4 regions of the Gordonia sp. NPDC058843 genome follow, and region 3 is predicted to be linked to each of the others. Evidence: predicted binding sites of a transcription regulator. Region 3 holds the regulator's gene; each other region holds the start of a gene.

Region 1 (3,083 bases), on a different contig from region 3:
GCTCGTGGAGAAGGATGGGCCGGCGGGCTTCGGACGCAGGGTGGGTCCACGGGACGAGGGCTTCGACGACCACCCGTGCGGGGTGTCGGGGTTCGTGAGTCGAGAGTTCGAAGATGCGGTCGGCCACATCGGTGGTGACCTCAGCGGGCAGAACACTACGCAGCGCGTCGACGATCTCCGGCCACGTCCACGCCGAATACGTACGCGAGAACGCCGCAGCGACTTCGGCGGTCTCGTGGGCAGACAGGAATGGCTCGGTCACGGCGTCGTCGTGGGGTGTCGTGCGCTGGGGTGTCGTGCGCTGTGGCGTCGCGGGCTGTGGTGGCGTTGGCCAGGGCGGTGATGAACGACGGGTGTGGTAACCAGAACTGTGGTGCAGCGGCGCCGCGTGGCACGTGAAGCGTGCGCGCCGGCGTCGGACGCAGGAACCAGCTGTGAAGTGCACCCAGGGGTTACCCCTGAGACGGATCGCGACGATCCCCTCTCACCTCGCCCGTCGTTCATCAACGACATGGTGCCACGGGCGTCCGACACCGCCGGGGAAGACGCATGTGTCCACGTGTCTCTGATGTGGCCCGGGTCTGGTAGACCCGGGGTCTATGGGTGACTACGAGATTCGGCCCGTCGACGCGAGTGACATCGAAGAGATCTCGACCGCGCATACCGCCATCTGGAAAGCGACCTACGCGGGGATGGTGGCGCAGGACAGACTCGATGCGCTCACGCCCGCCGTGTCGGCCTCCCGCTGGCGGGAGACTCTCGGAGAGTTCGCGGACCATGCTGCGCGCGGAGTTCGCCTCCGGTGCGCGACCTCCATCGCCACACACGAGATGGTCGGCTTCGCAACGAGCGGCCCGGCTCGCGACCACGACGCTTCCGCACCGATCGAACTGTGGTCCCTGAATGTCACTCTCCGGCATCACGGCACCGGCGTCACGCTGGACTTGATGACCGCAGTCCTGGGCGGAACCGGCACCCGGGCCTACCTGTGGGTTGCACGCGACAATGCACGGGCAGTGGCGTTCTATCGCAAACACGGATTCGACCTCGACGGGGTCACACGTTACGACCCAGCCTGGGATTGCCATGAAGTACGCATGACCACTGCATAGATGTGAACGGCGAGCGACAGGACCACGAGGTCACTTCGGGGGCGATGCCGCTCGCGAGCTACCAACTGGAAGCAGAGCACCACGATGCGATCATTGCCATCGCGATCCACCTGACGCCGCGCGAGCTTGAGGCCATCCCGCAACGTGCGCAGTTGATGGACGACGCGAAGCTCGGCCTGCCAAGCCACTTGACGTGCAGGCGCGAGTCCGTCCTGCGCGCACTCAGGACCGAGACCAGGTGGACACCCGGACCAGCCGACCGCACCAATATGGAACCTGGTGGGTCTTCGTGATCGTCCGATCCTGTTCCGTTCACCGGGTAGAACGACTACCCAACAGCCACAGCATGTACGAGAAACCGCGTCATTCCTCGGATTGTCGGGATAGACCGTGCACAAGCCGACCGTCCTGCGCTCGAATCGGAAGCCCGGAGCGGGGCACGCTCGGAAACGCGCGGATTCCGTGTCGCCTTCCCGCCGGCAGAGGATCATCAGCTCACTACTGCAGCACTACTTTCGACGGAAGTGGCGATACGGATGTGACTGAAGTTCACCACAGTCAACGATGAACGCACAGTCAACGAAAATAGGCGCACAGTCGACGCAATCGCCTGCACAGTAGACGATTTCGTCGATTCAGACCCTGTGGACAAACCTCGAAATCGAACGGCTGTTCCCGTACAGTGGAGGCATGCCAGAGCTCGACACCCTCCTCGACCAGCTCGTCGAGATCACCCCACCCGCCGACGACCCCACTGGGGCAGCAACATTCGACGCGTTGAACATGCTGCGGTTGATCGGCAACGTTGTGTCCCATCAGATCGTCACCCACACAGCGCAACTCGACGATCTAGGCGTCGCGCAGATATCTGGCAGCACCACCAAGAAGATGCTGATCGAATCAGGGCTCGCGCCCGCAACAGCCCTACGAGTCATGCGAGGCGTCGATGGCCTGGCCGCGTTGCCCGCCGTCGCTCGTCACGCCGCCGACGGACGGCTGTCCTCGGAGATAGTCGATGCCATCATCCGCGGCATGAACCGTATCGAGAAACGCTGCCCCGATGGGGTTTCCGACGACGACAAGACGGCGCACGAGATCGGACTCCTCGCCCAAGCCTTGTCTGGTGCGACGCCGACGCAAGTGTTTGAACACGCCCGCGTCATCGGCAACACCCTTGCCGACGCCTCTGAGACCGGCATCCCTGCCGCCGACGACCCATCTCTCAACACCGTCAACGCTCACACCACCGACGACGGACGCATCGACATCCGCGCGGACCTCACCCAAGTGGTCGGCGAAAAGTTCCTGTCGATGATAGACGAAAGATCCTATCCTCGGCCCGAACCCGACGGCGCCGACGACCGTCGCACCGCTGAGCAACGCCGCGCCGACGCCTTAGAGTTGATCCTCGACCAAGCAGCGTTGGGCGCGAGTATCGACAGTGTTGGAAGCCCACGGACACAACTCCTGCTGACCCTCCCCGCCACCGGCGCCGACCCAGCCAGCCTGCCGTGGACCGGATCGGTCAGCCAGGCAACGGCGAGACAGATGTCGTGCGACGGGACGATGACCGAGATCGTTCTCGACGGGGAAGGCGTGCCGCTACAGATGGGCCAGACACGGCGCCTGTTCCCAGCGCATCTGCGCAAAGCGGTGATCGTCCGCGACACATGCTGCATCAAATGCGGAGCGCCGCCGTCACATACGCAGGTCCACCACATCGAACACTGGGCCGACGGCGGACCGACCGACCTCGACAACGGCTGCCTACTCTGCCAACGCTGCCACACCCAGGTGCACCATCACGGGTGGGGCGTCATCATCGGATTCGACCGACACCCCTGGCTCGTCCCGCCCGCCACCATCGACCCACGGCGCCGACCCCTACCGGCCTACAACCGGCGCACCATGCGACTCGACAGCGCGGCCTGACCACCACACACTTCGCGTAGCACCTTTCGCAACCGCGGT
Region 2 (3,083 bases), on a different contig from region 3:
GCAGCCGGGGTGGGTGCATCCGCCGTCGCGGGCGACGGCGGCGAAACGTTGTGCGCGGGATGCACACCGCCGGGACCGCCCCAGGTAGAGGACCTCACTGGTGTGGTCGCGGAACACGGCGAGGTGGTGCTGCGCTTCGGCGGCGAGCTCGACCACATCTTTGATGGGCAGCAGCGTTCCTGTCGCGGTGCGTGCGGGGTCGCCGGCCGCTTCGCGGAGCGAAGACTCGGAGATCGTCATGATGAGGTGCGGCGGCAGTCCATGGTGCGAGCCGCCGAGGGCGCCGCCGTCGAGCACGAACCGCAGTATGGCGCGGAGCGCGTCGTGATTGCGCTTCTCGGCCGAACGCTCGTCGCGCTCGGCGGCCGCGGCCAGTGCGTCGGGGTGCGCGTCGGCAGGGCTCCCGGTGGGCGAATGCGGATCTGCGGGATTGTTCATCCCGGGCGCGGCCCAGACCGACAGGACGACGTCCAACATGGCGCGCGTCGTCGGGTCGAGGGTGGCGGTCAGCCGGGACATGAGTTGGGCGTCCTGCGGGCCGAGTTTCAGTCCGCGGTTGCGGGCGCGGTCCCGGTCGTCGGTGATGGTTCCGTCGGGGTCGAGGTGGGCGAGGATGCGAGCACCGAGGTCCCGGAGCGACGACGGGTCGTACTCACGCGCGTAGTGCGCGAGGGTTGCCTCGGCTGCTTGCCTCTCGGCGGGGTCGACATCGGCGGGGATCTTGCGCATCACCTCGATCACGACGTCGACGTGTCGTCCCGAGATCTCGCCGTCGGCAACACCTTTGGCGGTCTCCGGGAAGCGCGCCTCCAGCGGGACACCCTGCATGTCCGGGAACTTTCCCAGTGCCCACACGCGGTTCATCAAGCGGTTGGCCTCGCCGCGCCGATTCAGCACGTGACACAGGAAGTTGGAGACGGTCTGGCAACCCATCTTCCGGTACGCCCATCGCTCGTCGATGTCGACGATATGGTCGGTGAACACCGACAGCATCCGCCGTTCGGCACGCTCGTGCTCGATCGCGACCTGCAGCAGATCGGTCTCGGAGCAGTCCGTGGACGACGTCTCGGCGATCTCGTCCAGCAGCGCATGTAGACGCTCGTACTGGTCGAGCAGGAGTGGTTGTGGTGCAGATGGCTCAATCGAAGCCATGATTTGATCCCCTGTCATCATGGCTTGACTCGAAACTATGTTCGAGACTACCGGGCGATTGCCCAGCGCGCAACCCCTTCGGTCGAGTTGCTCTGCGTCGCAACCGGTTCGCGTCCGCCGGCCGCCGCCCACCGCCGTCAGATGTAGCCGATAGTTGCGCTGGACGCCACGATTCGCGACATCTGCACGTGCCGACGACCTGCCCGGCCACGGGTTTGCTAGGCTGTCGATCGCGAGTCGAGCACTCGCACGCCGATGTAGTTCAATGGCAGAACATCAGCTTCCCAAGCTGAATACGCGGGTTCGATTCCCGTCATCGGCTCCACCAGCACCGCGGATAGTGCGGTTTTGTACCTCTCTCCTCCGCCTTCCCGGCAACCCCACCCCGCACGGGAGTGCATGCCGCCCAGCCACGTGTCCGCTGTCGAGATCCCAAGCGACGAGCACGGCGCGCTCCCGGGGGATCGGTGGAACGGGCTCGCCGAACGTCGCGGCCGGCGCGTGCAGTCGGAAACCCCCAGGCCTCGATGACCTCCGGTGGCGAACGCCACCACAGCGCAACGCCCGGCCGACAGGCCGACCGGCCGTTAGACTCTGCCGATGTCCAGTCCTCTGGGGATCACCCCCGACGAATCTCTGCGCAAGGGACTTCAGAGCCGTCACATCAGCATGCTCGCGCTCGGCGGCGCCATCGGCACCGGCTTGTTCGTCGCCTCCGGCGCCACCATCTCCGACGCGGGCCCGGGTGGCGCCATCCTGGCGTACCTGCTGATGGGTTGCATGGTCTTCTTCCTCATGCAGAGCCTCGGCGAGATGTCGGCATACATCCCGTGCAGCAACCCGTTCGAGGAATACGGCAGACGCTTCGTGAGCAAGTCCTTCGGTTTCGCGGCGGGGTGGAACTACTGGCTCAACTGGTCGGTCACCCTGGCCGCCGAGTTGGTGGCCGCCGGGTTGATCATGAAGTACTGGGCGCCCGACGTGCCGTCGTGGATCTGGTCGGTCGTGTTCCTGGCGGGTCTGCTCGCGCTGAACCTGTTCGCGGTCAAGGCATTCGGCGAGACCGAGTTCTGGTTCGCGGCGATCAAGGTGATCGCGGTGGTCGTCTTCCTCATCGTCGGCGTGCTGTTGATTCTCGGTGTCGTCGGCGACCGCCCGTCGCCGGGGTTCAGCAACTGGACGATCGACGACGCTCCGTTCGTGGACTTCCCGCTCGGCATGCTGTCGGTCTTCCTCATCGCCGGCTTCGCATTCCAGGGCACCGAGATGATCGCGGTCGCCGCCGGCGAGGCAGTCGAACCGAAGACCGCGATTCCGCGCGCTGTGCGCACCGTTTTCGTGCGCATTCTGTTGTTCTACATCGGCACCCTGACCATCATCGCGTTCCTGATCCCGTACACCGATCCCAATCTGCTGAATGCATCCGAGGAGAACATCGCGATCGCCCCGTTCACCCTGGTGTTCTCCGACGCGGGGATCGCGGTGGCGGCATCGATCATGAACGCCGTGATCCTGATCGCGATCCTGTCGGCGGGCAACGCAAGCCTGTTCGCGGCAACCCGCGCGTTGTACGGCCTGTCGGTTCAGGGCAACGCGCCACGTGTGTTCTCCTGGGTCACGCGATCAGGTGTGCCACTCCTCGCCGTGGCCGCGACGACGGCCATCGGTGCCCTCTGCTTCCTGGCGAGTCGGGTGGGCGACGGTCGCGCTTACGTCTGGCTCGTCACCGCCTCATCGGTGGCCGGCTTCATCACCTGGATGGGTATCGCCTGGGCTCACTATCGGTTCCGTCGGGCGTGGCAGGCGCAAGGTCTGGACCTCGGCGTACTCCCGTACAAGGCGTGGCTCTATCCGGCCGGCCCGATCATCGCGTTGCTCATGAGTGTCGCAGTCATCGCCGGACAGAATCTCCCGGCGATCCGCGACGGATC
Region 3 (3,083 bases):
GGAGCGACGGCGTCGGATGGCCTGCCCTTCATCTGCGACACGCGAGTCGATGACCTTGGTGTCGTCGTTCTTGCAGAAGGGGCAGCGCATCGTGTCCTCACGCAGGTCTCGGGACGCTGGAGCGCAGTGAAACCGTGCGCCCCGCCGCTTCTCGGCCGGCCCCTGTGACACCGAGGATACCGCCCGGCCTCAGCGGTACCGGGGGGTGAGCAGGGGCTGGCCCACCTGCAGCGCGCTCGAAGGCAGATCGTTCATCGCGACGATCTCGTCGATCACGACCTCACGCGGCATCTCGGGCGCCACCCGGCCGGCGATCGTGCTGAGCGAATCCCCCGAGCGGACGTGGACGACCTCCGCGCTCACCGCGGCAGGCGTCATCGAGTCCGAGTAGTTCTGCCCGACGACACCGAAGACCCACACGACGAACGCCAGCCCGACGCCGGCGAGGACGGCGACCGCGGTGCGGCGACGGCGACGGAACACCGCCGCATTCGGCGCGACCGGGCCCCGGCCCCTCGCCCCCATCGGCGAACCGCAGTGCGTGCCACCCAGGCGTGGGGTGAGCGGCGATGAGCCACCCGCCGGCCGGTTGCCGGAGGGCCGGGTGTCCACCGGCCTGGTGCCGTCGGAGAGCGGGGCCCGGGTCCGGACACGATCGGCGCGATCGGTGCTCGCCCGGGTGACGACGGGGCGTTCGGCGTGGACGGGAGCGACGAGAGTGGCGGTGCGCATGGTGCCCTCCGGGAGTTCTGGTGTGCTGGGTGTGCGGTTGTTCGGTGTTCGAACTTCGATCAGGTGTTCGATGCACTGATGTTCGAATTTGTAGCACGGCGCACCGACAAAGTCTCGCGACACATCGAACAAATGTTTGAGGTGATGCCCGCACTCCGCTAGGCTCGGACGCGGCTGAGACATCCCACGGGCCATCTACCTGCACGTTCCGAAAGACGAGAGGAACCGAACATGAGTGACACCGGCGATAGGCGCGGCCGAGCGCGGGGCGCCGACACCGAGGCCCCGATCGACGTCGCCGCCGCCGAGGCCTCACTCACCCCGCGGCAACTCGGGGTCCTGGAGGTGATCCGCCGTTCGGTACGCGAGCGCGGCTACCCGCCGAGCATCCGGGAGATCGGCGACGAGGTCGGCCTGGCCTCGACGTCGTCGGTGGCCCATCAGCTGCGGACGCTGGAACGCAAGGGACTGCTCAAACGCGACGCGAATCGGCCCCGAGCGGTCAACATCGCCCCGAGCGAACCGCCCACTCCGGAGAACCCGACGGCGAGCCAGTTGCCCGAGCCGACCTTCGTGCCGGTCCTCGGACGGATCGCGGCCGGCGGTCCGATTCTCGCCGAAGAAGCCGTCGAGGACGTCTTCCCGCTGCCCCGCGAACTGGTCGGCGAGGGCTCACTCTTCCTGTTGCGCGTCGTGGGCGAGTCGATGATCGACGCCGCCATCTGCGACGGCGACTGGGTGGTGGTCCGCCAGCAGAACGTCGCCGACAACGGCGACATCGTCGCGGCCATGATCGACGGCGAGGCCACGGTGAAGACCTTCAAGCGTCAGGGCGCCAACGTCTGGCTCATGCCGCACAACGAACTGTTCGATCCGATCCCCGGTAACGACGCCGTCATCCTCGGCAAGGTCGTCACCGTGATGCGGCGAGTCTGACCTCTCCACCGACCGAACGGTCGAGCACTGCCGCGGCGGCCTCACGCGCCGCGGCGGGGTCGGAGGTGGCCAACGCGGCGTCGGCGGCCGCGCGACAGTCCTGCGCGGTCACCTCGCCGAGTCGTGCTCCCACCGCGGCCGCTGCGGCCGGCGCGCTGGAGAGCGAGGTCACCCCGAGTCCGACGAGCACGCAGGCGAGATTCGGATCGGCGGCCGCCTCCCCGCACACCCCCACCGGCTTGACCTGACGGACTCCCGCGGCGGCGACTCCGGCGATCAGGCTGAGCACGGCGGGTTGCCACGGGTCGGTGAGCCCGGCGAGATCGGCCGACATCCGGTCGGCCGCCATCGTGTACTGGGTGAGGTCGTTGGTGCCGATCGACACGAAGTCCACCTCGGCGAGGACCGCCTCGGCCAGGATCGCCGCAGCGGGCACCTCGATCATGACCCCGGCCACCAGACCCCGGCCACGGACCTCCGCGGCGAACACGCGCGCCTCCGCCGGCGAGGCGATCATCGGCGCCATCACCCACGGCGCGACCTCGACACCCTCTGCGGCCCGCGCGATCGCATCGAGTTGATGCGTACGGATCTCGGGATGTGCGAGCGCGATCCGATCCCCTCGGACACCGAGCGCGGGATTGGATTCGTCGGGATGCGTCACGAAACGGAGGGGTTTGTCGGACCCGGCGTCGAGGGTGCGGATCACCACCTTCTGTCCGTCGAACGCGTCGAGGACCTCACGGTAGATCGCAGCCTGCTCGTCGACCGTCGGTTCGTCGGCGCGTTCGAGGAACGCGAGTTCGGTGCGGAAGAGTCCGACACCCTCGACGGGGTGGCCGGCCGCGGCCCTTGCCGACGATCCGTCGGCGACGTTGGCGAGCACCGAGACCGGAGCACCGTCGGCGGTGTGGCCCGGGCCCGTCCAGCCGGCGACGACTTCGGCGTGCCGCCGGTCCTCGTCGACGCGCGTCCGGGCTGTCTCCGTGTCGGGCTCCACTTCGATCCGCCCGGTCGTCCCGTCGACGAGAATGGTTGTGCCGGATTCGATCTCGGCGAGATCGGCGACTGCCACCACACACGGGATGCCCAGTTGCCGCGCGATGATCGCGGTGTGACTGGTCGGTCCGCCCAGGCGGGTGACGAGAGCGATCGTGCTCGTCGGGTCGAGGCCCGCGGTGTCGGCGGGTGCGAGGTCGTCGGCCAGCAGCACCGACGGCACCTCCGGTGTCGGCACGCCCGGTTCGGGTAGGCCGAGCAATTCGGCGAGGACGCGGTCCCGGACATCGTTCAGATCGGTGACCCGCTCGGCCATGAGCCCACCGAGTTTGGTGAACACCGCCGCGAACTGGTCGGTGGCCACGACGGCAGCGGCCTCGGCGGAGGCGCCCTTGGTGATGAGGGCGGTTGCGGCA
Region 4 (3,083 bases), on a different contig from region 3:
CCGCAGACGTCACCAAGGCCGTCAACGACATCAAGGGCGGCAAGATCAACTTCCGCGTCGACAAGGCAGCGAACCTGCACTTCGTCATCGGCAAGGCTTCGTTCGACCCGGCCAAGCTGGCCGAGAACTACGGCGCTGCCTTCGACGAGATCATGCGCGCCAAGCCGTCTGCCGCCAAGGGCCGCTACATCAAGAAGGTCACCGTCTCGACCACGACGGGCCCGGGCATCCCGGTTGACCCGGCGGTCACCCGTAACTTCACGGAGGCACCGCAGGTCTGATCTCGCATCAGGCGCACTGACACCCACGAGGGGCCCGGCATGTTGATGCCGGGCCCCTCGTGTTTGTCTGCTGGTCCGCTCGCCGTGTTTGCTTGCAACTACCTGTGTTCGGTGAGTACGCGTGCGAGGGCCGCTTCGACTGGGGTCAGCGGTTCTGTGGTGAGGCGCTTGAGTGGTGTTCGCGGGTGGACGAGTTCCCGGTACGCGAGTTCGAGACGCCGGCCGGTGTGGTCGAGGCTGGCGGCGTCTGAGCGTGACTGTCCGCCGGACCGGGGTGGTGGTCCGTGGATCTCGTCGCGTATGTCGCGCAGGTGTGTCGCGAACCGTTTGGGTATGTCGGGTCGGCGGTTGAGGCGGCCGGGGTTGGGTGGTGCGCCCGGTTCGGCGTTCAACCGCCAGATGCAGCGGCCTTCGTCGGGGCCGGACCGTTCGATCCGGGTGGTGTACTGGCCGGGCTGGTCACCGACCATCCGGTTGTGGCGCGGGCAGGCCGGGGCGAGCTGGTCGATGTCGGTGAGACCACCTTTGGCCCAATCCTTGTGGGCGTGATGCATGTCGACGTGGGTGGCGGGCTGGTCGCAGCCGGGCGCTGAGCAGACCTCACCGTCGGGGCGGGCGAAGGAGACGAGGCGTTGTGCGCGGGTGGCGAGGCGTTTGCCGCGCCCGAAGTACAGGGGCACTGCGGTCGAGTTCTTGAAGATCGCCAACCACGGTTGGACATCGGCGGCCATCTCGATGAGGTCGGGGATGGGGAGCAGGGTGCCGGTGGCGGTGGTGGCGAGCCCGGCTTCACGGATCAGGTCGTCGAGGTCGGCTTTGATGATCAGTTGCACGGGTAGTCCGCGGTGCGATGTTCCGAGCAGGCCGTCCTCGAGGACAGCCTTGAGAAGTGCGTTGAGTGCGTCGTGGTTGATCTGGGCGGGGGTCCGGTCGTCGCGGTCGGCGGCGGCGGCGAGAACGTCGGGGTCGGCGTCGTCGACCGAACCGGTCGGCGAGTGCGGGTCGCCTGGGTTGTTCATGCCGGGTTTGGCCCAGACGGCCAAGAGCATGGTGATGCGGGCGGCGAGTTCGGGGGTGAGGGTGCCGGTGAGTTTGGCGGTGCCGTCGGCGCGTTGGCGGTTGACCCACAGATTCCGGCGCCTTTTGCGTTCCGAATCGTCGGTGAGGGTGCCGTCGGGATCGAGGTGGGCGAGCAGACGGGCACCCAACTGGGTGATGTCGGCGGGCGTGTGATCGACGGCGATCCCGGCCATCTGTCGTTCGGCCGCGACTTTCACATCGTGTGCGACGGCGTGCGGTATCTGGTCGAGGACATCGAGGGCGGCCTGCACGTGTGCAGAGCCGACCGCTCCTGCGGCGAAAGCCTCGGCGAAGCAGGGGTGTTCGGGTTGCAGGACCTCGCCGCCGAGGCTGGTGCGGGTGGCGGTGGCATCCATCTGCTTACGGCGCCGCATCGGGTTGGAGACCCGCAGCCGGTGGGTCATGAACTGCATGAGTGTTCGGCAGCCTGCTTTGCGGGGCAGGTCGCGGGCCTCGACTTGATCGATCTGGCGGTCACCGGCGACGGTCAACCGGGCGATGGCACGTTCGGTATCGGCTGCCACATCAGCCAACTCGGCATCGGTACACGGCGACAGGTCGACGGACTGCAGTTCATCGAGGATCGCATGCAACTCGGTCACCAACTCGACGGCACGCGGTTGCGGCGTAGCGGGCTCGTCAGACATGGCCACCCCCGGAGAACCGTTGCTGCGAATGTGTGTTCGAGTGTACACCAACACGGGCACATGGCAACCCTAAAAACTATGTTGTGCAACGCTATTCGACGGCGAGAACTTGTCAGTGCCTCGTGGTAGGGGTGTACTGAAATGTCCGTGGGGCGGCGGCACAACAATCGCCGCCGCCCTACGCGTTCTACAGGGCGTCCCGCGACTCACTCCAGCCAGTTGTTGCCCCCGAGGTCGAGTTGCGCGACGTCGAGCGACGGCGTGATCCCGGATTCGGGTGCAAGGCCATGATTCTCCAGGACATTGCGCATGATCTCGGCGGCGTCGATGTTCAGTGGGCTCGACACCCACATCGCGTACGGAAGGTTCACGAATCGGTTCTCGCGCACCGCCTTCAGGTTCCGGCTCGCCGGGTTCGAGCGCAGTGCGGCGATCTTCTCCTCGACCGACTGGCCGGGATAGTCGACGAACACGATGACGTCGGGGTCCGCGGTGGTGAGGCGCTCCCAGCTGACGGCGGTCCAGGTGTCCTCGATGTCCTCGGTCGCGTTGCGGGCGCCGGCGGCGTCGATGATGCCCTGCGGGCCGCCGAAGGATCCGGAGGAGAAGATGGTGTCGGAGACGCTGTCGAACACAAAGACCGTGGGTTTGTCGGCGGGCTGCGGTGCCGCGCGCAGCTTTTCGAGGCGATCGCCCACCTCGTCGGCCGCGGCGGCGCCCTGGTCGGGATTGCCGGTGATGGTGCCGATGTTCCGCAGATCGGTGTCGAGCGCGACCCACGGGTCCATGGTGCCGCGCTGCGCCTCACCCTCGACCTGCCGGCACGCCTCGGACTGCTGGTACACGTCGATGCCGTGCGGGGCCAGGATCTCCGGCGTGATGCCGCGCGACTCGCTCATTCCGTAGTTGTATCCGGCATACAACACCTGGGGTTTCGCCGCGACGATGTTCTCGAGCGTGGGACGTTCGGTCGCGACCTCGTTCAGTGTGTCCACTTGAGGTCCGTACTCGAGCCGGAGGACGTCCTTGTCCCGGGCGAGCGCACTCACGGCCACCATCTTGTCCCGGGCGCCTG

Evidence for each region. Region 3 encodes LexA, which represses DNA repair genes until DNA is damaged. Its sites were predicted from a motif close to CGAACANNTGTTCG; they were not measured.
Region 1: a site for LexA is predicted at 1,775-1,788, ahead of ACFW3F_RS03710 (DUF222 domain-containing protein). Genes of this name have one in related genera too.
Region 2: a site for LexA is predicted at 1,183-1,196, ahead of ACFW3F_RS23540 (DUF222 domain-containing protein). Genes of this name have one in related genera too.
Region 4: a site for LexA is predicted at 2,034-2,047, ahead of ACFW3F_RS22205 (DUF222 domain-containing protein). Genes of this name have one in related genera too.

The regions. Positions count from the first base shown of each region.
Region 1 covers NZ_JBHYNC010000003.1:171,575-174,657, reverse strand. Annotated here, with positions in the region: gene ACFW3F_RS03725 (reverse transcriptase family protein) at 1-262, opposite strand, end outside; gene ACFW3F_RS03720 (GNAT family N-acetyltransferase) at 600-1,112, shown strand; gene ACFW3F_RS03715 (hypothetical protein) at 1,115-1,405, shown strand; gene ACFW3F_RS03710 (DUF222 domain-containing protein) at 1,803-3,044, shown strand.
Region 2 covers NZ_JBHYNC010000058.1:13,430-16,512, forward strand. Annotated here, with positions in the region: gene ACFW3F_RS23540 (DUF222 domain-containing protein) at 1-1,152, opposite strand, end outside; tRNA gene ACFW3F_RS23545 (tRNA-Gly) at 1,404-1,477, shown strand; gene ACFW3F_RS23550 (amino acid permease) at 1,753-3,083, shown strand, end outside.
Region 3 covers NZ_JBHYNC010000001.1:129,546-132,628, forward strand. Annotated here, with positions in the region: gene nrdR (transcriptional regulator NrdR) at 1-90, opposite strand, end outside; gene ACFW3F_RS00615 (LysM peptidoglycan-binding domain-containing protein) at 190-732, opposite strand; gene lexA (transcriptional repressor LexA) at 964-1,668, shown strand; gene ACFW3F_RS00625 (phosphoenolpyruvate--protein phosphotransferase) at 1,646-3,083, opposite strand, start outside.
Region 4 covers NZ_JBHYNC010000049.1:14,541-17,623, reverse strand. Annotated here, with positions in the region: gene rplA (50S ribosomal protein L1) at 1-281, shown strand, start outside; gene ACFW3F_RS22205 (DUF222 domain-containing protein) at 380-2,008, opposite strand; gene ACFW3F_RS22200 (ABC transporter substrate-binding protein) at 2,215-3,083, opposite strand, start outside.